Regions from separate parts of the Clostridium acetobutylicum ATCC 824 genome, predicted to be linked through region 3. Evidence: riboswitches for the same ligand, from Rfam matches in the RefSeq annotation. Region 3 holds a riboswitch; each other region holds the start of a gene.
The links. Region 3 has a riboswitch for S-adenosylmethionine ahead of metH (methionine synthase). Riboswitches for the same ligand answer to the same signal wherever they lie in the genome.
Positions count from the first base shown of each region.

Region 1 (6,147 bases), 1.6 Mb from region 3:
AAATTTGATACTTGGTATTCTAAAAATGGAAAGTATACTAGTATACCAGGAGAATATATATCTCCTAGTAAAGATTCCAATGTTATAGCTGCTTGTGATGGAGTTGTAAAAGCTATTGATGCTGGTAAAGTTACTATTTCAAATGATCAAACAGGTTACACTACAGTATATGATAATTTAGATGAAAAGAGCATAACTGTTAAACCGAATGATAATGTTAAACAAGGTCAAACTATAGGTAAAATAGGTGACAGTAATTACAGTAATAAATTGATAACAGATACAAGTTGTTTGTATTTTGAAATTGATCAAAAGCAAAACGATGGAACTTATTTAGCTGTAGATCCTGAAAAAATTTTAGTTCATTAAGATTAATAAATTACTTTGAAAACACTCAAAGTAATTTATGGTGATATTAATGCATATTTATTAATTAGAAGGGTTAAGGAGGTAGCAACTTTGAAAGATTACATTGAAGAAAGAGTTATGGAAGTTGCGAAATATATAATTGAGTCTAAGGCTACTATTCGAAAAACAGCTAAAGTTTTTGGTGTTAGTAAGAGTACAATACACAAAGATATGACAGAAAGATTACCTCAAATAAATCCTCAAATTGCTGAGCTTGCTAAAGGTGTGCTGGAGTTAAATAAAGCGGAAAGGCATATAAGAGGAGGAAAAGCAACAAAAATGAAGTATAAAGCTATTGAAGGTTAAAAACATTCCGTTTATAATAATATAGAAGATATATAAATATATATTTTAGTATTATTACACTGTAGGATATATTGTTTAATTTTTTAATTAAGGGAAATGTAGTTTGGATATTTTAGGATTAAAAAATATATCTATATTTAAAACGTAGAAATAAACGTATGAGATGGAGTGAATAAAGGAATGTTTTTTGGTATAGGAAATGATATGGGAATAGACCTAGGAACCGCTACGGTATTGGTTTATTTAAAAGGTAAGGGTGTTATTCTGAAAGAACCATCTGTTGTAGCAATCAATCGTACTAATAATGAAGTTTTGGCTGTTGGAGAAGAAGCAAGGCAAATGATAGGTAGGACACCAGGTAATATTACTGCAATACGTCCATTAAGAAATGGTGTAATTTCTGACTATGATGTAACAGAGAAGATGCTAAAGCATTTTATCAGAAAAGCTTGCGGTAAGAGAAGAATTTCTCAACCTAAAATTATAATATGTGTTCCTTGTGAGGCTACTGGAGTTGAACAAAGAGCAGTAAAAGATGCTGCAAAAAATGCAGGGGCTAAAAAAGTTAGTTTGATTGAAGAGCCATTAGCAGCTGCAATTGGAGCAGGTCTCGATATTACTAAAGCAAGTGGTAATATGGTTATAGATATAGGTGGAGGAACTACAGATATAGCTGTAATTTCATTAGGTGGTATGGTTGTAAGAAGCTCTATAAAAGTAGCAGGAGATACATTTGACGAATCTATAATAAAGTATATAAGAAAAAAACATAAATTAATGATTGGCGAAAGAACGGCTGAAGATTTAAAGATAAATATAGGTTCGGCATATAAGAAGGAAATAGAGGAGACTATGGAGATTAGAGGAAGAGATTTAGTTACTGGACTCCCTAAAAACGTTGAAGTATCTTCTTCAGAGATGCGTGATGCACTTAAAGAGGCTGTAAGTTCAATTGCAGAATGTGCACATGCTGTTCTTGAAAAAACTCCTCCAGAGTTAGCGGCAGATGTATCAGATAAGGGTATAATGATGACAGGCGGAGGTTCTCTATTAAATGGACTTGATAAGTTCATACAAGAGGTAACACAAGTGCCTGTATATGTGGCTGAAGATCCTGTCTCATGTGTTGCCTTAGGAACGGGTAAATCACTTGAGTATATAGACAAGATAGATATGAATGATGAGTTAAGTCTTATTAGGTAACTTTAGTTATAAATTATAGTTAAGAATAAAATTTGTAAGCGAGAAAATTAAATTTAAAATATAAGTATTCATTAAAGTCAATTTTTATATGCAAATTATAAAATATTCTAAAAATTGAATGGGCATGCTGCCCTTTCAATTTTTCCTTTAATGACTAGAATGTATTTTAATTATATTTTCTCGCTTTCTATTTTAGTGTAGATGCGCTATCTGGAAAAATACTATCACTAAAAGTTTTATGAAGATAATAAGAATGAATAATCGTTTGAACTATGACTTTTGACATTTCAAAGATTAAGTTTAAACGTATATTTCTATTAGTAAATAATTCGCTGCTTTCACAGGAATCAACTATTCCAACAATAGAAACTTCGCCAACATCTGGAAGTGACTTTCCAACGCCCTTTCCAGGATGAATAGCATAATCTCGTACTTGAATCTCACCTATATTTTCAGTATCACCTAAGCAAGCATCTATGCCTATTATTGTTGAATTTGTATGATCTTTTTTTATTTTGTACAGTTTTTTATCTATATTTAAAGCGTGGATAGGTTCCGAAATTGTCCCGTAAACGTTTAGTGGAAAGAACTTTTCCTTAAGCATTGTTCCAACCATAGGGCCAAGGCAGTCACCTATGCAGCGATCTGTTCCTATACATATTATTATTGTATTATCATCTATATAATGTTTTAAAAAATTTGAGAGCCTGTAGTATGCCATTGGTAGGTTATAAAAAGCTTTGATTTTGTTCAACAGAATCACCTCCTAGATAATTTATATGTACTTAACACTTTTAATATCACTAATAGATTTTAAAATAATAATATATATAAATGATTTGCGTGCTAAAAGTGGAGTAATTAAGAGATATTGCTGAAAAATATAATGATATTTGCCGATAATGGTCTATTATGGCCATTGATTTTTAAAGGGTATCAACGTATAATATTACTTGTTGACGCGGTGAAAACTGCTGATGCAAGTCTTGTGGAGGAATTCCCGAGTGGCTAAAGGGGGCAGACTGTAAATCTGTTAGCTCAGCTTTCCATGGTTCGAATCCATGTTCCTCCACCATTTAAATAAACTAGGGCGTTTAGCTCAGCTGGGAGAGCATCTGCCTTACAAGCAGAGGGTCACAGGTTCGAGCCCTGTAATGCCCACTTAATAAAATTTAATAAGCTGGCATAGCTCAATTGGTAGAGCAACTGACTTGTAATCAGTAGGTTGTGGGTTCAATTCCTACTGCCAGCACCAAATGTGGAGGAATTCCCGAGTGGCCAAAGGGGGCAGACTGTAAATCTGTTAGCTCAGCTTTCCATGGTTCGAATCCATGTTCCTCCACCATAAAAGACACACAAGTGTCTTTTTTTAAGTTTATATTGACTAAGATTGTTATAAAGTGTATTATTTAGTGTGTAATATAATTGAATGGAAACTCTTATCAAGAGAGGTGGAGGGAAAGGGCCCGTTGAAACCCGGCAACCGATGTATTAATTTAAGTACATAATGGTGCCAATTCCTGCAGAATTATTCTGCAAGATAAGAGAGAGAATGTTAAGTCTCTTCTTATTGAGGAGACTTTTATTTTTATATTGTAGGAGGAAGTGGATATAATGAGAAAGTTATTTACATCTGAATCAGTAACAGAAGGGCATCCAGATAAAATCTGCGATCAAATATCAGACGCTATTTTAGATGCCATATTGGAAAAAGATCCAAATGGAAGAGTTGCTTGTGAAACTACAGTGACTACAGGAATTGTTAATGTTATGGGAGAAATATCAACAAATTGTTACGTTGATATTCCTAAAATAGTAAGAAAAACTGTAAGAGAGATTGGATATACTAGAGCTAAATATGGTTTTGATTGCGATACATGTGCAGTTGTAACATCTATTGATGAACAATCAGCTGATATTGCAATGGGAGTAGATGAAGCTTTAGAATCTAAAAAAGGTGAAATGGATAAAATTGATGCAGTTGGTGCAGGAGATCAAGGTATGATGTTTGGTTATGCGACAAACGAAACTAAAGAATTTATGCCTATGCCTATTGCGCTTGCTCATAGATTATCTAGAAGATTAGCAGAGGTTAGAAAAGACGGTACTTTGGACTATCTAAGACCAGATGGAAAAACTCAAGTTACAATAGAGTATGAAGATGATAAGCCAGTAAGGGTAGATGCTATTGTAATATCAACACAGCATGGACCTGAAATAGGACATGAGCAGATTGAAAAAGATTTAATTGAAAAAGTAGTAAAGTATGTTATATCACCTGAACTTTTAGATGAAAATACAAAATATTATATAAATCCTACTGGAAGATTTGTTGTAGGTGGACCTCAAGGAGATTCAGGACTTACAGGAAGAAAGATAATAGTTGATACTTATGGTGGATATGGAAGACACGGAGGCGGTGCTTTTTCAGGAAAAGATCCAACTAAGGTTGATAGATCAGCAGCTTATGCAGCAAGATGGGTTGCAAAGAATCTTGTAGCAGCAGGAATTGCTGATAAACTTGAAATACAGCTTGCATATGCAATAGGAGTTGCAAAACCAGTATCTATTTCAGTTGACACTTTTGGTACTGGTAAGATAGAAGAAAGTAAGATTGTTGAAATAGTAGAAAAAGTTTTTGATTTGAGACCAGGAGCTATAATAAGAGATCTTAACCTTAAGAGGCCAATATACAGACAAGTAGCAGCTTATGGCCACTTTGGTAGATTAGATGTAGAATTACCATGGGAGCAGTTGGATAGAGTTGAAGCGATAAAAAAATATTTATAATAAATGCTTGATATAAGAATGGCACTGAAAAGCTTATAGTTTTTCAGTGCCATTCTTATAAGTGGCTATTTTTATTCTAGGATAACTTTAAAATATATTAGTATAATATTATACTTATGTTAAAATCTTTATATAGGATATTTTAAATTTATATATATTATGATATTATAAGAGTATTGGTTATGAGAAATCAAAATGAGAATTAATTCATAGGGAAATGGATTAATTCTTGTTCGAGGTAAATAAATTAGTAGTATACTTATTTTGTATAATATTATAAAAGAAGGTAGAGTTATGAAAAATCCATATGAGGGTGGATTTTTGCATATGATTTGGAACGTGAAGAATTTCATGATAAAGGCTTTGGTTTTTGCATTAGTTATATCTTTGGGATTGACATTTTTAGCGATTAAAACTTTCCTACATATTTTAAACCATTTGTACATTTTTGCGGGGAAGAGAGTTAGCATTGAAATATTATATCTTTCAATTTATATAGGTATTATACTAGTTCTGGAATTAGTTGAAATCATTTGCAATAAGCATCTTACAAAAATGTAAAGGTATGAGGGGGGTACATAAATTTATTGTATCTCTTTTTTACGTGAATGTTAATATTAATGTAATTATAAAATATTTATAGTGAAACTGAATTAACTACAAATACAGTTGTATTTTTTATAATAGCAAAAGAGGAATCACTATAGTAAGGAGAAATCTATATGGTAGAACTTCGTTGTGTTATTGAAGCTGTTGTGTTCAAAAATGAAGAAAATGGGTATGTTGTTGCAAACGCAAATGCAGAAGGAAAAGATAAAATTACAATTGTTGGATGCATACCGTATATTATGGAAGGCCAATCTTTAAAGATTTCAGGAGAATGGATTGTTCATCCACAGTTTGGAAAGCAATTTAAAATTGAACGCTGCGAAGAAATACTACCTAATTCTTTATTAGGTATAGAAAAATATTTGGCATCAGGAATTATATCGGGAATAGGTCCTGTAACAGCAAAAAAGATAGTTAATAAATTTGGAGAAAAAACTCTTGAGATATTAGATAATGATATATATAGATTAAGTGAAATAGAGGGAATAGGTAAAAAGAAAATAGATAAAATATATGAGGCGTATTCAGAACAAAGAGAAGTAAGAAATATTATGATTTTTCTTCAGAATTATGGCGTTACGCCTAAACAATGTGTGAAAATATATAATCACTATAAATCTAAGGCTATAGAGGTTGTGAAACAAAACCCATATATTCTTGTAGAAGAGATATCAGGAATAGGTTTTAAGACGGCAGATAAAATAGCTCGTAGTCTTGGAATACAAGGAAACTCTCCATTTAGAATTGAAAGTGGAGTATGTTATGTAATAAATGAATTTTGTGCTTTAGGTAATACATATATGCCTATAGATAAACTTGTAAAGAACTGTA
Region 1 is NC_003030.1:2,988,614-2,994,760, reverse strand. Features, by position in the region: gene CA_RS14725 (M23 family metallopeptidase) at 1-369, shown strand, start outside; gene spoIIID (sporulation transcriptional regulator SpoIIID) at 460-714, shown strand; gene CA_RS14715 (rod shape-determining protein) at 895-1,917, shown strand; gene yyaC (spore protease YyaC) at 2,105-2,671, opposite strand; tRNA gene CA_RS14705 (tRNA-Tyr) at 2,908-2,992, shown strand; tRNA gene CA_RS14700 (tRNA-Val) at 3,006-3,078, shown strand; tRNA gene CA_RS14695 (tRNA-Thr) at 3,097-3,172, shown strand; tRNA gene CA_RS14690 (tRNA-Tyr) at 3,178-3,262, shown strand; SAM riboswitch class I at 3,354-3,464, shown strand; gene metK (methionine adenosyltransferase) at 3,532-4,707, shown strand; gene CA_RS14675 (SF1B family DNA helicase RecD2) at 5,430-6,147, shown strand, end outside.
Region 1: another riboswitch for S-adenosylmethionine. It lies ahead of metK (methionine adenosyltransferase); the one in region 3 lies ahead of metH (methionine synthase).

Region 2 (6,147 bases), 1.3 Mb from region 3:
AATGAATAGGAAAGATACTGAGAAGGTTTATATAAATGTGAAAGATGTAGAAAATGTAATTTCATCTATATCAGGCATACCAGTAAAAGACTTATCCAAAACACAAATAGAAAAGCTTAAAAATCTAAAAAAGAATCTGAAAAGCAAAATATTTGGTCAAGACAAAGCTTTAGAGTCTATAGTCCAATCAATAAAAAGATCAAGTGCTGGTTTTAACGATGAGAATAAGCCAGTAGCAAGTTTTCTTTTTGTAGGTCCTACTGGTGTTGGTAAAACAGAAATATCAAAACAATTAGCAGAAGCTTTGAATATAAAGCTAATAAGATTTGATATGAGTGAATATCAGGAAAAACACACTGTAGCGAGATTAATAGGATCTCCTCCGGGTTATGTAGGATATGAAGAGGGAGGACTTTTAACAGATGCAGTTAGAAAAAACCCATATTGCATACTACTTCTTGATGAAATTGAAAAAGCTCACTCTGATATTTTAAATGTACTTCTTCAAGTTATGGATTATGCTACTCTAACAGATAACAGTGGAAAGAAAGCTGATTTTAGAAATATTATACTCATAATGACCTCTAATGCAGGAGCTTCAGAGGTAGGTAAAAATAAAGTTGGTTTTGGTAATAGAGTAGTTGGTGAGGATAATATCGATAAAGAGGTTTCTAAAATATTCTCTCCTGAATTTAGAAATAGACTTGATGATATAATAATATTCAATAAAATGGATGAGGATATGGCTATACGTGTTGCTAAAAGATCCCTGGATGAATTCCAGCAGAAGCTAAATAAAAAGCATATAAAAATTAAAGTTACTGATGAATGCTATAAATGGATTGCGTCTAAGGGATTAAACTCAAATTACGGTGCAAGAGAAATCCTAAGAGTGATACAAGAAAAAATTAAACCTTATTTTATAGATGAGGTTCTTTTCGGAAATCTCACTAAAGGAGGAGAAACATTAATAGACGTAAAAGATAATAACATAAAATTTGAAAGTATAGATAAGTAAGCAGATTTTCTAAGCGTTGACAATTAAAAAGAATTGTACTATAGTATAATTACTATTTAGTGATAAAATTTCATATTATTTCTTATCAAGAAGGTGGAGGGACTGGCCCTATGAAGCCTGACAACCGGCAAATGTACGGTGTTAATTCCTGCAAAACTTATTTGTTTTGAAAGATAAGAAAACAGCTTATTAATTAATGAGTATGTTAATAATCCGTTTTTCTTATTGGAAAATGGATTTTTTTTATATATTAAAATTTAAACTAGGACGGTGAAAAAAATGCCTATAAAAATACCTGATAATCTTCCAGCAGCAAAAACTTTAAATGAAGAAAATATATTTTTTATGGATGAGGATAGAGCCTATCATCAAGATATAAGACCTCTTAATATTGTTATAGTTAACCTTATGCCAACAAAGATAGTAACAGAAACTCAAATATTAAGGCTAATTGGAAATTCGCCTCTTCAGGTTAATCCGACCTTTATTCATACACAAACTCATAAATCACAAAATACTTCAAAGGAACATTTAATTAAATTTTACGAAACCTTTGAAGAGATTAAAAACAATAAATTTGATGGCATGATAGTAACAGGAGCTCCAGTGGAGACACTTTCCTTTGAGAATGTTGATTATTGGGAGGAACTATGCAGAATTTTTGATTGGTCAGTTACTAATGTAACCTCAACTATACATATATGTTGGGGGGCACAGGCCGGTTTATACCATCATTATGGGATACCTAAATACGAGCTTCACGAAAAACTATTTGGAGTATTTAAACATAACCTTACTGAAAGAAATATAAAATTGACACGAGGTTTTGACGATGAATTTTATGCTCCGCACTCGAGACATACTTATGTAAAAAGAGAAGATATTAAAAAGAATCCTAGCCTAAAGATTTTAGCTGAATCTGATGAAGCAGGAGCATATATAGTTGCATCAGAAAACGGCAAAAATATCTTTGTTATGGGACATGCAGAATATGATGGTGATACATTAAATCTAGAATATATTAGGGATAAAAATCAAGGTATGAATATAAAAATCCCTAAAAATTACTTTAAAGATAATGATCCAGAGAAGGGACCTATGGTTACTTGGAGAGGTCATGCTAATCTTTTATTCTCTAACTGGCTTAATTATTATGTATATCAGGAGACACCATTTGAACTATAGAATTATGAGAGTAAAGTATTATTAAAACATAGAAAGTGTGTTATTATGAAAATCGGTAGACTACTAGGGATTTTAAATATACTTGCTAATACTGATAGAGCCACAGTACAAGAATTATAAGAAAGATTTGAAGTTTCTAAGTGTACAATTCTTCGAGATCTGGATATGTTGAATGAGTCAGTGATTACAATTATTACATATTCAGGACTTATTCGGCCTCATAAACTTGTTTTTAAGCAGTTATATTATATTTATACGCTTATAAGCAAGAGTTCCGTTTATTTAAAATCAATATAATTGCTACCTATAAAATTATGGATGCAAATTTCAATTGTAAAGCTGTTAAAAAAATAGATTTTAGAAAAGATTTTGCTATTGGTTTGTTTTCATCACAAGATCAAAAATCATCGTTTAAAGTTATAGAACCACTTGAACTAAAAAAATTAATAAAAACTCGAATAAAAGGAATATATAACCTCTACAAAGATGACATATAGGTGTCATCTTTTTCGTTATTATACTGTAAGTTATTATCCCAAAAATTTTGATATGTTGTTACTGATTGGAGGCTATGCTTGGATGAAACAGAAAAATAATGTTATTTATCCTATTGTTGAGTATGCCATTCAACATAACATTCCGTTACCAACAATTTCATTGAAAAGCAAGCAGTTTACGATGATTCAGGTATAATAATTGCAAATGGTACAGCTTCTTTAGAATTTGCTAAGGAAATTATATTATATTTGAATATTAAAACTAGAGAAAAAGTTTATGAAATGTATCTATATAATAAGCTGAATAGTTAATTAAAAAAACTTATAGGTGATGCTAAGGAAAATGGATTTTATTATAGTGGAAATGCTATAATAAAATAGTTGGTTATATTTGTGACTTTTAACATATGACAACTACATGAAAGTAATAAATTTAAAATTGAGTATAAAAATTGGAATTAATAGATTGATTTTGAGTCAAGGATGGATTGTATTTAAAGCCATATAAGCAATCTTTAGAACAGGGGAAAATAGTTGTGAAGGAAGCTTTTTCAAATACTATTTTACTTTACATAAGGAGTTGATAACTATGATAAATAAAATCTTACTTCAAGATGTACTAGAAGCGTCTTTAGAAAAGGGTGCAGACTTTGCAGAAATATTTGTAGAGGATACCATTTCAAATGATTTATTTATGAGTGCGTTAAAACTAAAAAAATCCACTACAAATAGAGTATTTGGAATTGGCATAAGAATAATTAAAGGATTAAAAAGCGTATATGCTTATACAAATTCTACAGATAAGGAAACTCTCTTAAAAACAGTTAATGAAGCCTCATTGGCACTAGGGGATTTAAAACTAAATAAATCTATAACACTAAAAGAAAGATTGAATTTAAATATTCATCCTATAATATATGTTCCATCATCAGTCAGTACCTTAGATAAAAAAGCTATAATTGAAAGAGCATCTGTTTCTGCAAAAAACTATGATAAATCTATAGTTCAAGTAGAAGCTACTTATAAAGATTCTGATCAAAAAATAATAATTGCTAATAGCTTGGGACTATACACTACAGATAGAAGAGTACATTCAAGAATGACTATAACATCTATAGCAAGTAATGGAGTTGAAAATCAAACTGGATACATTGCACCAGGAAGGAGCATGGGGATTGAAATGTTTGATACAATAAGTCCTGAAAAGTGCGGATTAGACGCCAGTCAAATGGCAATAACTATGTTAAATGCCAAACCATGTCCTTCAGGAAAAATGACTGTTGCCATAGAAAATGGTTTTGGTGGTGTCATATTTCATGAAGCCTGTGGGCACGCACTAGAAGCCTCATCTGTATCAAAAAACCTCTCTGTGTTTTCAAATAAATTAGGAGAGAAAATAGCTTCTAGTAAAGTTACTGCTATAGATGATGGTACGATAAAAAATGCATGGGGTTCAATAAATATTGATGATGAAGGCAATCCATCAGAAAAAAAGGTACTAATAGAAAACGGAATATTAAAATCGTATATGATAGATTACTTAAACGGGAAGAGAATGGGAGTTAAAGCTAATGGCAGTTCAAGAAGAGAGTCCTATAAATTTGCACCTACCTCTAGAATGACAAACACATATATAGCAGCGGGAGAGGATGAATCTTCAGATATTATAGCTTCTATAGATAATGGACTTTATGCTAAAAGAATGGGTGGTGGCTCCGTTAATCCTATAACAGGTGAATTTAATTTCTCAGTATTAGAAGGGTATCTTGTGAAAAACGGTAAAATAAAAGAGCCAGTAAGAGGTGCAAGTTTAATAGGAAAAAGTACGGAAATATTAAACAATATAGATATGGTTGGAAAAAATTTATCTTTAGGTTCAGGTACATGTGGAGCAGCAAGTGGTAATATTCCTACAAACGTTGGTCAGCCTCTTATAAGAGTATCAGAAATAACCGTTGGAGGGCGTTAAAATGGATATAGAAAAATTTAAAGAGAAATTAATAGAAGAAGCAAAGAAAAACGATATATCTTCTTATGAATTATATTATGAGTACAGCAACAACTTAAACATATCTAGCTATAATTTAGACATTGACAATTACTCTGTAAGTAAATCTTTTGGTATTAGCTTTAGAGGTATATATAAGGGAAAATTAGGTATGGCATCTACAGAAATTTTAGATGATGAATCTATAAATCTTCTTATAAAGGCTGTAATCGATAATGCTTTAAGCAATGATAGTACAGAAAAAGAAATAATTTTTGACGGAAAAAATCAGCATTATCATAAAGTGGATACTTTTAATGAAAATTTAGCATCGATACCCTCAAAAGATAGACTATGCCTTTGTCTTAAACTTAGTGAAAAGGCCCAAAATTATAACTATAGTTCTAACTTTAAGTTGAAAGCAGTTATGGCAGAGGTTAATTATACAGAAAAGAAATACGGAATAGTTAACTCAGAGGGATTGAATTTAAATTACAAATCCAATCATGAAGCATCCATTTTAGAAATAGTTCTAAATAAAGGAGAGGAGACTAATACGGATTACGCTTATGCCTTTTATAAGAACAGATCTGATTTAAATGAAGATGAACTTGTAGAAAAAGCCATAAAGAATACTATTGATAGATTTGATGGTAAAACTGTAGTCTCAGGAAAATATAAGGTTGTAATAAAAAACTCCACCTTTGCACTTATGCTTAGAACCTTTTGGGAAGTTTTTAATGGTGAAAATGTAAACAAAAATCTCTCTTTATTAAAAAATAAATTAGAAAAAGTCGTTGCCAGCAAGGCATTAACGCTTATTGATAACCCACTTTTAAATGCAATGAATTCAAAACCTTTTGATGCAGAAGGGGTAGCAACAAAAGAGAAAAAAATTATAGAAAAAGGGGTCTTAAAAAGTTTCTTTCATAATATAAAATCAGCAGAGGAAAGTGGGACCTTTAGTACAGGGAATGCATCAAAAGCAAAATATTCATCATCTATATCAGTTTCACCAACAAATCTTTATATAGAAAAAGGTTATAAAAACTTTGACGAAATACTAGCTTATGTAGAAAACGGACTTCTAATAAATGATCTTCAAGGAACACATTCTGGAGCTAATGTCGAAACTGGTGATTTTTCTCTTTCTGCCAAAGGGATGCGTATAGAGAATGGAGTTTTAACAGGAGCTGTTGAGCAGATAACTATTTCAGGAAACTTTTACACCTTACTTAAAAATATAGAAGAAGTAGCAGACGATCTTGAATTTTACTTGCCAAATTCAACAGGATACTTTGGAAGTCCTAGTGTAGTTATAAAAGAAATTTCTGTATCAGGGGAATAAAAATACAAATGGTAAGAATAATATTTATCTATTTTTACCATTTGTATTTTTTTTAATTTCCAGTAAAGTAGAACCCCTAAAGGCATATAGTTGATAATAGCTATCACTTGAT
Region 2 is NC_003030.1:1,975,274-1,981,420, forward strand. Features, by position in the region: gene clpA (ATP-dependent Clp protease ATP-binding subunit ClpA) at 1-1,018, shown strand, start outside; SAM riboswitch class I at 1,098-1,198, shown strand; gene metA (homoserine O-acetyltransferase MetA) at 1,298-2,203, shown strand; gene CA_RS09480 (TldD/PmbA family protein) at 3,290-4,669, shown strand; gene CA_RS09485 (TldD/PmbA family protein) at 4,671-6,035, shown strand.
Region 2: another riboswitch for S-adenosylmethionine. It lies ahead of metA (homoserine O-acetyltransferase MetA); the one in region 3 lies ahead of metH (methionine synthase).

Region 3 (6,147 bases):
GATGCTCCAATATCAAATTGTTATCCTTTTTAGACAATTCTACAACTCTTATTACTGGTATACTATTCATACCACATCCTGAGCATATTGAGTTTCTTATATTTTTCCATCCCTCTTCATCTGCAACATTATCTATTATATATTCTCCTCTTCTTTTGGAAAATTCAAATAGATTTAATTCCTCACATAGTTCCCTAGTAAGATATTTTCTTATAAAAGATTCATCCCTCTCAATTTCTCTAACCTCAAAAATTTTATCTCTGCCATATCTATCTTCTATATCCTTTAAAATTTTAAAACCAAGGTAATAAGGGTTTAACGAGCCAAGAATAGGTGACAATACATCATTATGCCTTTTTAAGAACTCTAAATGAAGTCCATCTGGAAGCTTAAGCTCATTTAATATTGTATAATGCCAAAAACTCGCCCATCCTTCATTCATTATTTTGGTTTCAATTTGTGGAATAAAATAAGCAGTTTCCCTTCTCACAATTTCTATTACATTTCTTTCCCACTCTTGAAGATTACCATAGTTCTCTATAAAATATATAATGTCATCTTCCGGCTCTAAAGGTATCTTACTCAAATCTGGCTCTACAGGCTTTTCATAAGGTTCTATTATACTTCTAGGCTTATAGCTTGAATTATAATCTTGTATTATTTTATTTCTTATTTCTTCATAAGATAGTCTTTTCTCTCCTATTACTCTGTGAGTTTGATATCTTATTGCATGTGCTGCATCGAGAATTTTTTCCACCTTTTCATTTCCTATTGCTGGATTGTCTATATAATTTCTTATAGTATCAGCATCATTTTTAAACATATTAACAGTTTCACTGGCATCTGTACCTTCTCTAAAAAGCCTATTATTCTTAAAGAAATCATTGTGACCATAAACATGTGCCATAGTAAGAATTTGAAGTAGTAAAGTATTTTCTTTCATCAAATATGCTATGCATGGATTTGAGTTTATTACCATTTCATATGGAAGCCCAACAAGGTCATAACCATAAAGTGTTTTTTGTTTTTCATATGCCTTTCCATAGCTCCAATGTGGATATCTTGATGGCATTCCAGTATAAGCCTCCGCTTCAAGCATTCCATTATAACTTATGATTTCAAATTCCTGATTGTAATAATTAAGCCCCATTTCATTGACTATACCTTCAATTTTCTCATTCCAGGTTTCAAGCTCTTTTAACGTGTAGTCCCCCATATCTATCACTCCTTTAATTCCTTTATGAGCATTTTTTTAAGAACAGGCCATAAATCTTCCTTATTTCTTATGGTTGAAGATATGAAGTTTTTATCCTTTACATAATTATCAAACTTGTATTTCATCGTTCCTGAATATGAATAAGGTAAAATTTCAGCATAACCAATCATATTTGCAATTTCACAGAACTTTCTCATAGACTTTATTGCTCTTTCATCGTCCTCAGTGAAATTATCACCATCACTTACGTAAAATCCGTAAATATTCCACGTAGCTGGATTAAATCTTTCCTTTATTATATCCATAGCCGTATTTAATCCACTAGAAATATATGTCCCGCCCGATTCTACTTTGTGAAAAAATTCTGTTTCAGTTACTTCACGCCCAACTGTAGAGTGTGAAATAAACGCTATTTCCACATTAACATATTTCATTCTTATAAACTTAGAGAGTATGAAAAAGAAAGAACGTGCAAGATATTTTTTCGTACTATCCATTGAACCAGAACAATCCATTACACACATTATTGCTGCATTACATTCTTTTTTTGGCTTTTCTTTTATTCTATGATATCTTAAATCTTCTTCACTGAACGGTAATCTTTCTACCTTATCATCCTTACCTAATTCTTTTATTGCTCTTTTTCTTGACTGCTCTCTTTTTATTTTTTCTATAACTGTTCTTTTTTTAGCAAGCCTTGGCCTTATACCATACTTTTGATAACCTGCTTTTTTCTTTGAACTATCTGTTACTATTTCAGAATATTTCTTTTTATCAAGATTAGGCAAATTTAAGTCTTCAAGAAGATACGAAAAAACTTCTTCGATAGTTACTTCTGTTTCATAAATATCTTCTCCCTCGCTGTTTCCTGCACCTTTACCTTTTCCTTTAGAGCCATTGCCCATTTGCTCTTTTCCTATAATATCCCCTTTTTTTTCGTTTCCAGTTCCGCTTCCTACAGATGAACTGTTATTTCCATAAAGGAACTTATATTCTTTAAGGCCTCGTATTGGTATTTTTATTTTCTTACTTTTACTTTCTCCAATTATACTTTCTTCTGATACTATATCAGCAAGATTATCCTTAATAGCTTTTTCAACCAGTTCTCTATGTCTTCTCCTATCCCCTATAGTTCTATCATGTTCTGTAGGATTAATACTGTAATCTCTAAAAATTGCCATTCTATCAATCCTTCCACAAATTGTTAGCGGCATATTTTAATATAACATCACAGCAATAATCGCAATAGCCATTTCTTTTCATTTCTTCGACCATAGCATTATATTTTTCATCCTGCTCTTTATCTCTTACTCTTGATTTTGTTATTATTCTTGATAAATCTTTTACTGAAGAAGTAAGCTTCTTTTCAATAGCTTCTTTTAAAGGTTCATAAGCATCATATGCTATTTTCCCACCATTTCTAACTACATAGAACATATATGATGTAACATCTGTTCTAAAGCCCTTAGCTGAACTTTCAGATATACCTATCTGCTCTTCTATAGATCTCATAAATTTCTCATCTGGATTAAGCTCCTCTCCCGTTGCTTTATCCTTAAGTCTTGTTTTATTCACAAAAGCCTCTGCATTATCTAAGTAATTGTTAAATAAAGTTTCAGCTTGTTCTCTATAGCTGTGTATAAATGCTTTTGTTATTTCTTTTTCTAGGACTTTATTATATTCTTTTCTTATTATGTTTTGAACAAACCCCAAATACTTCTTCTTTTCATCATCTGCTATATCAAGATCTTTTACTGATCTTATAATATTTTCCATTATACCCAAAGGATTTATACAATCGTATTGTGAGCTTGAAAGAGCATTATCTATAGCTTTAATTATAAATCTTGTGGATATTCCATTCATTCCTTCTGTTATTCCCGCCTCTTCTCTAAGCTCGCTTATATCAACTTTTTTAGTTGTTCCATTCTCTACAATATCTTCACCATTATATATTTTAAGTTTTGTTATGAGGTCAACCTTTGAAGACGGTTTAAGTCTTGAAAGTACTGCGAACATAGCTGCAACACTTAATGTGTGCGGTGCTATATGAGCTGTAAAATTACTCTTTTTAAGTATCTTCTCATATATTTTTTTCTCTTCATTTAGTTCTAAACAATATGGCACCTCTATTTTTACTATTCTATCTAGAATTGCTTCATTAGTATGATCAGACTTAAACTTATTCCATTCTGCTTCATTGGAATGGGCTATTATAAGTCCATCAAAATATATCATTGCTCCTTTACCAGGAGATGGTATTGATTTCTCTTGTGTCGCTGTAATTATAGTATGAAGATATTCTACATCATTTTTAAATACCTCTATAAATTCTACAAGTCCTCTGTTACCAACATTAAAAGCTCCATTTAAGGAAAAAATCCTTGGATCATCCTCAGGATATAGATCCATTTTTGAAATATCTATGCTTCCTGTTAAAATTGATGTATCCTGATTATTTGGATCAACAGGTGGTACTACACCAATTCCTTTTCTAGATCTTATGGAAAATCCACTAGTAATTACAGGGAACTTTTCATATTCTCCATTATATTCATGCATAAGTCTATATCTGCAAACAGGGCATAGATCCCCTTCTATCTCCACTCCAAGAAGCTGCTCAAATTCCCCTCTTAAATGCTTTGGAATAAGATGAAGTGGCTCTTCTCTCATGGGGCAGCCTTTTAAAGAATATACCGGTTTTGCCTCCTCAAGAGCTCTTTTAATAGATTCAACTAAAGATGATTTTCCTGCTCCAACAGGACCTACAAGGTACAATACCTGCCTTGCTTCTTCACCTTTCATAGAAGCCGAATTAAAATAATTCATGAGCTTCATAATAACCTTATCTATACCAAAGAAATCATTTTTAAAGAAGTTATATCTCTTTATTGATTCATTTCCATAAATTTTTCTTATTCTATGATTTTCCTCGGGCTTTAAAACCTCAGAGCCTTTGCTCTTTATAATATCGTATATTCTTTTGTGGGCCAGCTTAACTATATCAGGGTTTTTCTTAACCATATCAAGATATTCTATAAATGTACCTTCAAACTTTGTTTTTCTTGAGCTAATTCTATCATTTTCTATGATTTCCTTAAAATCCATGAATGCACCTCCAATCATTTTATAACATCCAATTTATAAAGTAATTTTCCTAAAGTCTTAACTGGATAAATGAAATATCTATAATAAATATATGTATTTATTATTGTAAAATTACTGTATTGACATTTTTTAATTTAACTAATATAATAAAAACAAATTTAATGTAAAAATCTTATCAAGAGTGGTGGAGGGACTGGCCCTTTGAAACCCGGCAACCAGTATATTTTTTAATATATGTGGTGCTAAATCCTGCAGCAAACGCTGATAGATGAGAATAATCGCGAATGTAAAGCCCGAGGTTATTTCCAAGGGCTTTTTATTTTATCCTATTTTTTAAGGGGGCTAACTTATGAATTCTTCACTAAAGAATTTGTTAAATAACAAAATTTTAGTTTTAGATGGTGCTATGGGAACATGTATTCAATCCTTTAATCTAGATGAAGGCGACTTTAAAGGTTCCTTATCTTGTACATGTCATTCCAATCAAAAAGGAAACAATGATGTTTTAAATTTAACCAAGCCAGAAATAATAAAAGAAATCCACAAGAGATACCTTGAAGCTGGCGCAGATATAATAGAAACAAACACTTTTAACGCTACTGAAATATCACAAAAAGATTATAATATGCAAGATAAAATATATGATATTAATTTTAAGGGGGCAAAACTCGCAAAGGAAGCTTGTACTTACTACACAAAACTAAATCCTAATAAGCCTAGATTTGCTGCTGGTTCTATTGGGCCTACAAATAGAACTGCTTCTCTATCTCCAGATGTTGAAAATCCTGGTTTTAGAAATGTAACCTTTGATGAGCTATGTAATGCCTATAAACATCAAATAGAGGCTCTAATAGATGGAGGTGTAGACCTTCTTTTAATTGAAACTATATTTGATACTTTAAACGCTAGAGCAGCAATCTTTGCAGCAGAAACAGTATTTGAAAATAAAAAAATAAAACTTCCTATTATAATTTCAGGGACAATAGCTGATAAAAGTGGAAGAATATTATCCGGTCAAACTCTTGACGCTTTTGCAGAAAGTTTAAAAAACGAAAATATAATTGCTATAGGGCTTAATTGTTCCTTTGGTGCTGAAGAACTTATACCTTTTATAAAAAGACTCTCTGAAACACAAAATAGATATATATCCTTTCATCCAAACGCAGGACTTCCAAACTCCCTTGGTGAATATGAAGAACTGCCAGAGGAAACTGCTAGCATTGTAAAAAAATTAGCACTTGAAGGACATTTAAATATAGTTGGAGGCTGCTGTGGCACTACACCAGAACATATAAGAGCAATAAGCAGCGTAGTTAAAGGCATTTCTCCAAGAAAAGTTCCAAACTTGGAACCCAAAACAATTTACAGCGGACTAGAAAACATAAAAATTGATAAGAACAGTAACTTCATAAATATAGGCGAAAGAACAAATGTAGCGGGCTCAAGAAAATTCGCAAGGCTTATACGTGAAAAAAATTATGAGGAGGCTCTAACCATTGCAAGACATCAGGTTGAAAATGGTGCCCAAATTATAGATATAAATTTTGATGATGCACTTTTAGATGCTCGCTCTGAAATGGAAACATTTTTAAGACTTATTGCAAGTGAACCTGAAATATCAAAAGTTCCAGTTATGATAGACTCCTCTAATTTTGAAGTTTTAAAAGTTGGATTAAAGTCTATTCAAGGTAAAGCCATAGTAAATTCCATAAGTCTTAAGGTTGGAGAAGAAAAGTTCATTGAAGAGGCAAAATTTATAAAGAACTTTGGCGCTGGCGTAGTTGTAATGGCCTTTGACGAAGAAGGTCAAGCAGCTACTTATG
Region 3 is NC_003030.1:669,703-675,849, reverse strand. Features, by position in the region: gene CA_RS03175 (SpoVR family protein) at 1-1,216, opposite strand, end outside; gene yhbH (sporulation protein YhbH) at 1,222-2,397, opposite strand; gene CA_RS03165 (PrkA family serine protein kinase) at 2,402-4,324, opposite strand; SAM riboswitch class I at 4,494-4,599, shown strand; gene metH (methionine synthase) at 4,674-6,147, shown strand, end outside.

Region 4 (6,147 bases), 1.7 Mb from region 3:
TTACGTAGAAGTTATCATATAAATATGATAACATAATTTCACATATATTCAATTATTGTATACACCTTTTATTTAAGCAATTAAGCTTGTTCGAGAGCTTGATTTAAGTCCCATATTAAATCCTCTGCATCCTCTACTCCTATTGAAAGTCTTATCATATCTGGAGTAACACCAGCTGCTTTTTGTTCTTCTTCATTAAGTTCAGCATGAGTTGTACTTGAAGGATGTATAACAAGTGATTTTGCATCTGCAACATTTGCCAAAAGAGAGAATAGTTTAACACTATTTATAAATCTTTTACCAGCTTCAAGTCCTCCCTTTATTCCAAATGTAAATATTGAGCCTGCACCCTTTGGAAGATATTTATTTGCTAACTCTTTATAAGGACTTTCCTCAAGTTCAGGATAATTTATCCATGAAACTTTTGGATGGTTCTTCAAGAATTCAACTACCTTTCTTGTATTATCAACATGTTTTTGAACCCTAAGTGAAAGTGATTCCAACCCTTGTAGGAAATAAAAAGCACTTTGTGGACTAAGCGTTGCACCTGTATTTCTTAAAAGTTGAACTCTTGCTTTTAAAGCAAAAGCAGGTGCACCTAGATCAGCATATATAAGTCCATTATAGCTCTTATCCGGTGTTGTAAAATCAGGAAACTTTCCACTAGCTCTCCAATCAAATTTTCCACCATCAACTATAATTCCACCTATAGTAGTTCCATGTCCTCCTATAAACTTTGTTGCTGAATGTACAACTATATCTGCTCCAAATTCTATAGGTCTTATAAGATACGGTGTACCAAATGTATTATCGATTATAAGTGGTATTTTATTTTCATGGGCAATTTTAGCTACTGCCTCTATATCCAAAACATTTATTCTTGGATTTCCAATAGTTTCCCCATATACAGCTTTTGTCCTATCATTTATTGCTTTTCTTATATTTTCAGGATTATCTGGATCTACAAAAACAACCTTTATTCCAAGCTTCTTAAGAGTAACCCCAAATAATTCATATGTTCCACCATATAAGGTACTTGCTGCAACAATTTCATCCCCAGCACTTGCCACATTTAAAATAGCATAGGTAATTGCTGCAAGTCCTGATGCTGTTGCAAGTCCAGCAACTCCGCCCTCAAGAGCTGCTACTCTTTGTTCAAATACATCAGTTGTTGGATTCATTATCCTTGTATATACATTTCCAGGTTCTTTCAATTGAAATAAATTTGCTGCATGATCAGCATTTTTAAATACATATGATGTTGTTTGATAAATAGGTACAGCTCTTGATCCTGTAGTTGGATCAGCAACTTGTCCTGCATGAACCTGTAATGTTTCAAAACCAAATTTTCTTTCTTCACTCATTTTTAAAATCCCCTTTTTATTATATTTTAACTTCAATATCTAAACCTAAAAATATATAAAATTAAATCCTCTTCTTAGTTGAAGAGGATTTTAGCTTTCTAAAATTTTATAATCCTCTTATCTCTCAAAATTAACTTTGCAGGAATTAACACCATACATCTAATTAAAAAATGCTGGTTGTTGGGTTTCATAGGGCCAGTCCCTCCACCTCTCTTGATAAGACCTTATCATAAATATATTCAATTTTTCCTACTATTCATATATGAATCGTTTATTTTACTTTATGATTAAATTATATCATTTTATATAAATCTGTCAATAGATTTTCAATTATAAAATTAATTTATTATAAAAATCCAAAATATTTTGTCCATATAATATAGTTATAACGGATGCTGCTGCTACAAAGGGTACAAAAGCTATATAGTCCATTCTATCTTTAATTTTAAGTAATATTAAACCTATTGATACAAATCCAGCAAGTACAAAAGATATAAATAACATAAACATTCCAAGTTTCATTCCTAAAAATAGTCCACACATAAGTAAAACCTCAGCATCTCCGCTGCCAAACGCTGGCATGTCAATTATCTTTTTAGTAATAATATTTATTAAAACAATTACTCCTGAATACAAAAAAGCAGCAAATAAATAACCGTAAATATGATTTTTATAAAATATATTTATAGCTATAAAAATTATACCTGATATTATACCTGGCAGAGTTGTACACAAATATACATTTGTCGTGTCTAAATCTATAATTGAAATAATAAATAAAAATGAAAAAAGTACTATGAATTTAAGCGTTATTAATTGATATCCATACTTGAGGTATATCGCCAAAAACATAATTCCTGACAAAAATTCAAATGCAAAATACCTATATGATATTTTTTCTTTACAGTACCTACATCTTCCTTTTATAATAACATAACTAATTAATGGCAGAAGATCATACCACTTAAGCTTATTATGACATTTAGTACAGTTAGAGGGAGGATATATAATAGACTCTCCCTTTGGTAATCTAGCTATACACACATTAAAAAAGCTTCCAAATATAGTTCCAATGATAAAAATAGTTATAATCATTTAACTTTACTGTATCTTTTTCTTATTTTATCAACGAGCCTGTAATACTCATTTATTTCTTTGTTTAGTGCACAGCTATTTCTTAGCACTAACTTATCTGTAAGTTTTGCATTTTTTCCATTTATCTCATTGTACAAATTATCTCTCAAATTTTCTATATGTTTTAACAATAGTTTTACATTTACCATAATAAACACCTCAACTGTTATTATTTACATAAAAGTGTTTATTATTCATATTGAAAAAAATTGGTTTTATTTTAATTTTTCTCTAACAGAATTTAATTTTTGCTCCATCGATGCCTTCTTATCACGTCTATCATCTATACTTATGGATGTAATTACTCTTTCTGCTCCATTTTCAAAAGGAATTTCATGCATTTTTCTTATAACCCTAATTATTGTATCAATTTCACCTTCAAATATTGTACACATTGGAGTTAATTTGTATTTTATTTCCTTTTCAGCTTTAAGTATATTTTCACATGCTGCTACATAGCTGCTTAAACTAGTAGAGCCTGTTCCTACTGGTATTATTGTTGCTTGCGCAATAGCCAATTTAATCGCCTCCATATTTTTATAAAATTAAAACTCTTATGAATATTATACCTCAACTTACAATAGTTTTTTTCTCAAGCCTATAATTATTCTATTTATATAAGCCTATTATTTGCAAAATAAATAAGGTTAATGTAGCTTACTTAAGCCATAACATTAACCTCATTATTAAACGTAAAACTCTTTGAAATCCTCTAGCCTTAACATGGCCAATTTTCCTCCTGCCTTATCTCCATAAACACAACCACAGTCAATATAAAAAGTGTTTTTTCTTCTCAATATTTTTACTTCTGTTGTATTTTTTATTGATTGAACAGGAGTGTGTCCACATATAATGTTATATCCTTTAATTTTCTTTTCTTTACCTATGTTATGCCTACTCCACAAAACAGTTTCTTCAAGCTGAAAACGCAGTATCTCTTTGATACTCAATTCGCTATAAAATGGTGGAAAATGCAACTGTGCATGTACTAAAATATTATTATCTACAACCTTATATATTGGTAAACTTTTAATATATTCATATAGCTTATCATTAAAGGACTTACCTCTTTTTATTATCTCATTAAAGGTTACTTTTCCTCCATTTAAGAACCATAAATCTGGATTTTTATCTTCATAATACTTTTGATACATATATTCATGATTTCCTTTTATAAGATATACATTTTTATTTTCATATATATAATCTAGAATTTTTAAAGGTTCTGGTCCCCTATCAAAAATATCACCTATAATATATAGCTCATCTTTATCAGAAAATCTCACTAGTCTAAGCAGTTCAGTAAACTTATTATAACATCCATGCAAATCACTTACCACATACCTTGCCATAAATCGTCTCCCTGATTATTGTAGTATCTTAAGCTCTCTACTAACATTATTTAAAACTTCACAGCCTGTTTCGGTTACAACTACTAAATCCTCTATTCTAACTCCACATTCCCCAGGAACGTATATACCCGGTTCTATTGAAAATACCATTCCTACTTGAGCTTCTATATCAGAATTACCTCCGACTGAAGGAAACTCATGATCTTCTATTCCAATATTGTGCCCTGTTCTATGTGTAAAGTACTTTCCATATCCTTCTTTTTCGATTACTTCTCTAGTCACTCTATCTATATCACTTAATTTCACACCTGGCTTTACAGCTTTTTTTCCTGCTTCATTTGCTTTTTTCACTGTTTCATAAATCTTTTTCGCCTCTTTTGATGCCTCTTTATAGAAAAAAGTTCTTGTCATATCAGAGCAGTAATTATTATATACTCCTCCCATATCTATAACTATAGTATCTCCATTGTTTAGCTCAGTGTCATCAGGCATGTGGTGAGGATCTGCTCCATTTTTACCATAGCTGCAAATAGTATCAAAAGAAAGTTTCTCTATTCCGTTTTTTTCAAATATTCCTTGTATTACTTTAGCCATTTCTTTTTCAGTTTTATCTTTATTTATATAATCTACTAATTCCTCCATAACCTTATCATTTATTTTTGAGGACTCCCTTAAAATTTTTATTTCCTCTTCATCCTTTATCATTCTTACTTCATCTACAATTGGAGAGGAATTAACAAAGTTCATATTTGATTTTTCCATAAGTTCAATTAAAAAATGTGCTGGCCAATTTTTATCGATTCCAAGCGTATCGTTTTTATCTATCTCATTTAAAAGAACTGGTATTGGCTCTTCACTATCGTCATAGGTTATGATTTCACTATTATCTAACCCTTTACTATTCTTAAAAAGACTGTTCATGATAAAAGTAACCTTACCATCTGTATTTATATACATAGCTACTAACCTTTCTCCTGAATCTATAGAAGCTCCTGAAAGATAAAATATACTTGAAGCTGAGGTTACAAGCATTTGATTCAATTTATGTTTTTTCATATTTTCTATTACTCTTTTTATTCTACTATTATTCACAAATTTCACTCCTCTTTATTATCCTTATGAATACATTTATCAATATAAAAATAACCGCCATTACTATATAGGAGAATTGTTTTTATACTAGCTTTATTTCCCTATACTAGGCAGTTAAATCACGTCTTATCTATGTAATAATCAAAGGTGAATATTTATAAGTGGCAGATGTCCTTATACATCTATCCACTTAATTATATATATCCTAATATAGTGTTTTGATGTATTATCCACCAACCTTCAATTCTTTATTTTTTACACTTGATACTTTCAATTTCTCAATATAACTCTCGTCATCGCTAATTCTTATCAAATTTCCTATAAAATAAGGATTCTTAGGGATCTCTTTAAATATAGCAAAATTTATTAACATCTTTGCTGTATTAATTTTCTTGACGTGTGTGTGGCCTTTTTTAAAAACTTTATTTGTATTTATTACTAGATAGTCATTACATACAGGCACTATTACATATTTGTTTCTTTTATAGATTTGATTCATATTTATCACCTTCATTTTTTTAAATGAATACCTAAGTTACGGTATTAAGGTAAAATACAAAAATCATGAAATTAACTAATATTTATAACTAACCCCTGCACAAAATATTACTTTCTATATATTTATTATACATTTATAAAAAATATTTATCCACAATAATTTAGCAATATAATGAATTAATTTTTAATTTGGAAGAAGACTACTATAGGAACACTATCTAAGACATAAACTTTTTTACATGTAAAGGAGGTTTAAAAATGCCAAAAGAAAAAAAGTATCAAAAAAAATCTGCTACAAATAATCAATGGTCTTCACTTCCCGAAGAAAATTTTGATAAATCTCAATCTAAAGGTAAAAGTGAAAAATCAGCTTTAAATAATCAGTGGACTTCAACTATAAAAAACTCCACTGATGATAAATAATGAGTGGTAGATTATCCCAAACACTACAACTCAAATAAATTTCTTAGAAAATTACCACAACAAAAGATGCCATACTTTAACAATGGCATCTTTTTATTATCTGAAGGGTTTCTAGTATAACTTTATCAATAAAGCTCTAAACATTAATGTTTTAAAAACCCCACCTATTACTATTACCCTTTTGCGAAATCATCATTTCCTTTCTCGTTAAATACTTCTTTCCAAGTTTTTTCTGCATAAGGTGCAAATTCCTCTGCTGTCTTAGTTATCTTCTCATGGAATTC
Region 4 is NC_003030.1:2,913,255-2,919,401, forward strand. Features, by position in the region: gene CA_RS14325 (O-acetylhomoserine aminocarboxypropyltransferase/cysteine synthase family protein) at 81-1,364, opposite strand; SAM riboswitch class I at 1,479-1,587, opposite strand; gene CA_RS14330 (prepilin peptidase) at 1,695-2,459, opposite strand; gene CA_RS14335 (aspartyl-phosphate phosphatase Spo0E family protein) at 2,456-2,647, opposite strand; gene CA_RS14340 (MTH1187 family thiamine-binding protein) at 2,714-3,016, opposite strand; gene CA_RS14345 (metallophosphoesterase family protein) at 3,185-3,850, opposite strand; gene CA_RS14350 (M24 family metallopeptidase) at 3,866-4,942, opposite strand; gene CA_RS14355 (hypothetical protein) at 5,169-5,441, opposite strand; gene CA_RS14360 (hypothetical protein) at 5,699-5,863, shown strand; gene CA_RS14365 (radical SAM protein) at 6,037-6,147, opposite strand, start outside.
Region 4: another riboswitch for S-adenosylmethionine. It lies ahead of CA_RS14325 (O-acetylhomoserine aminocarboxypropyltransferase/cysteine synthase family protein); the one in region 3 lies ahead of metH (methionine synthase).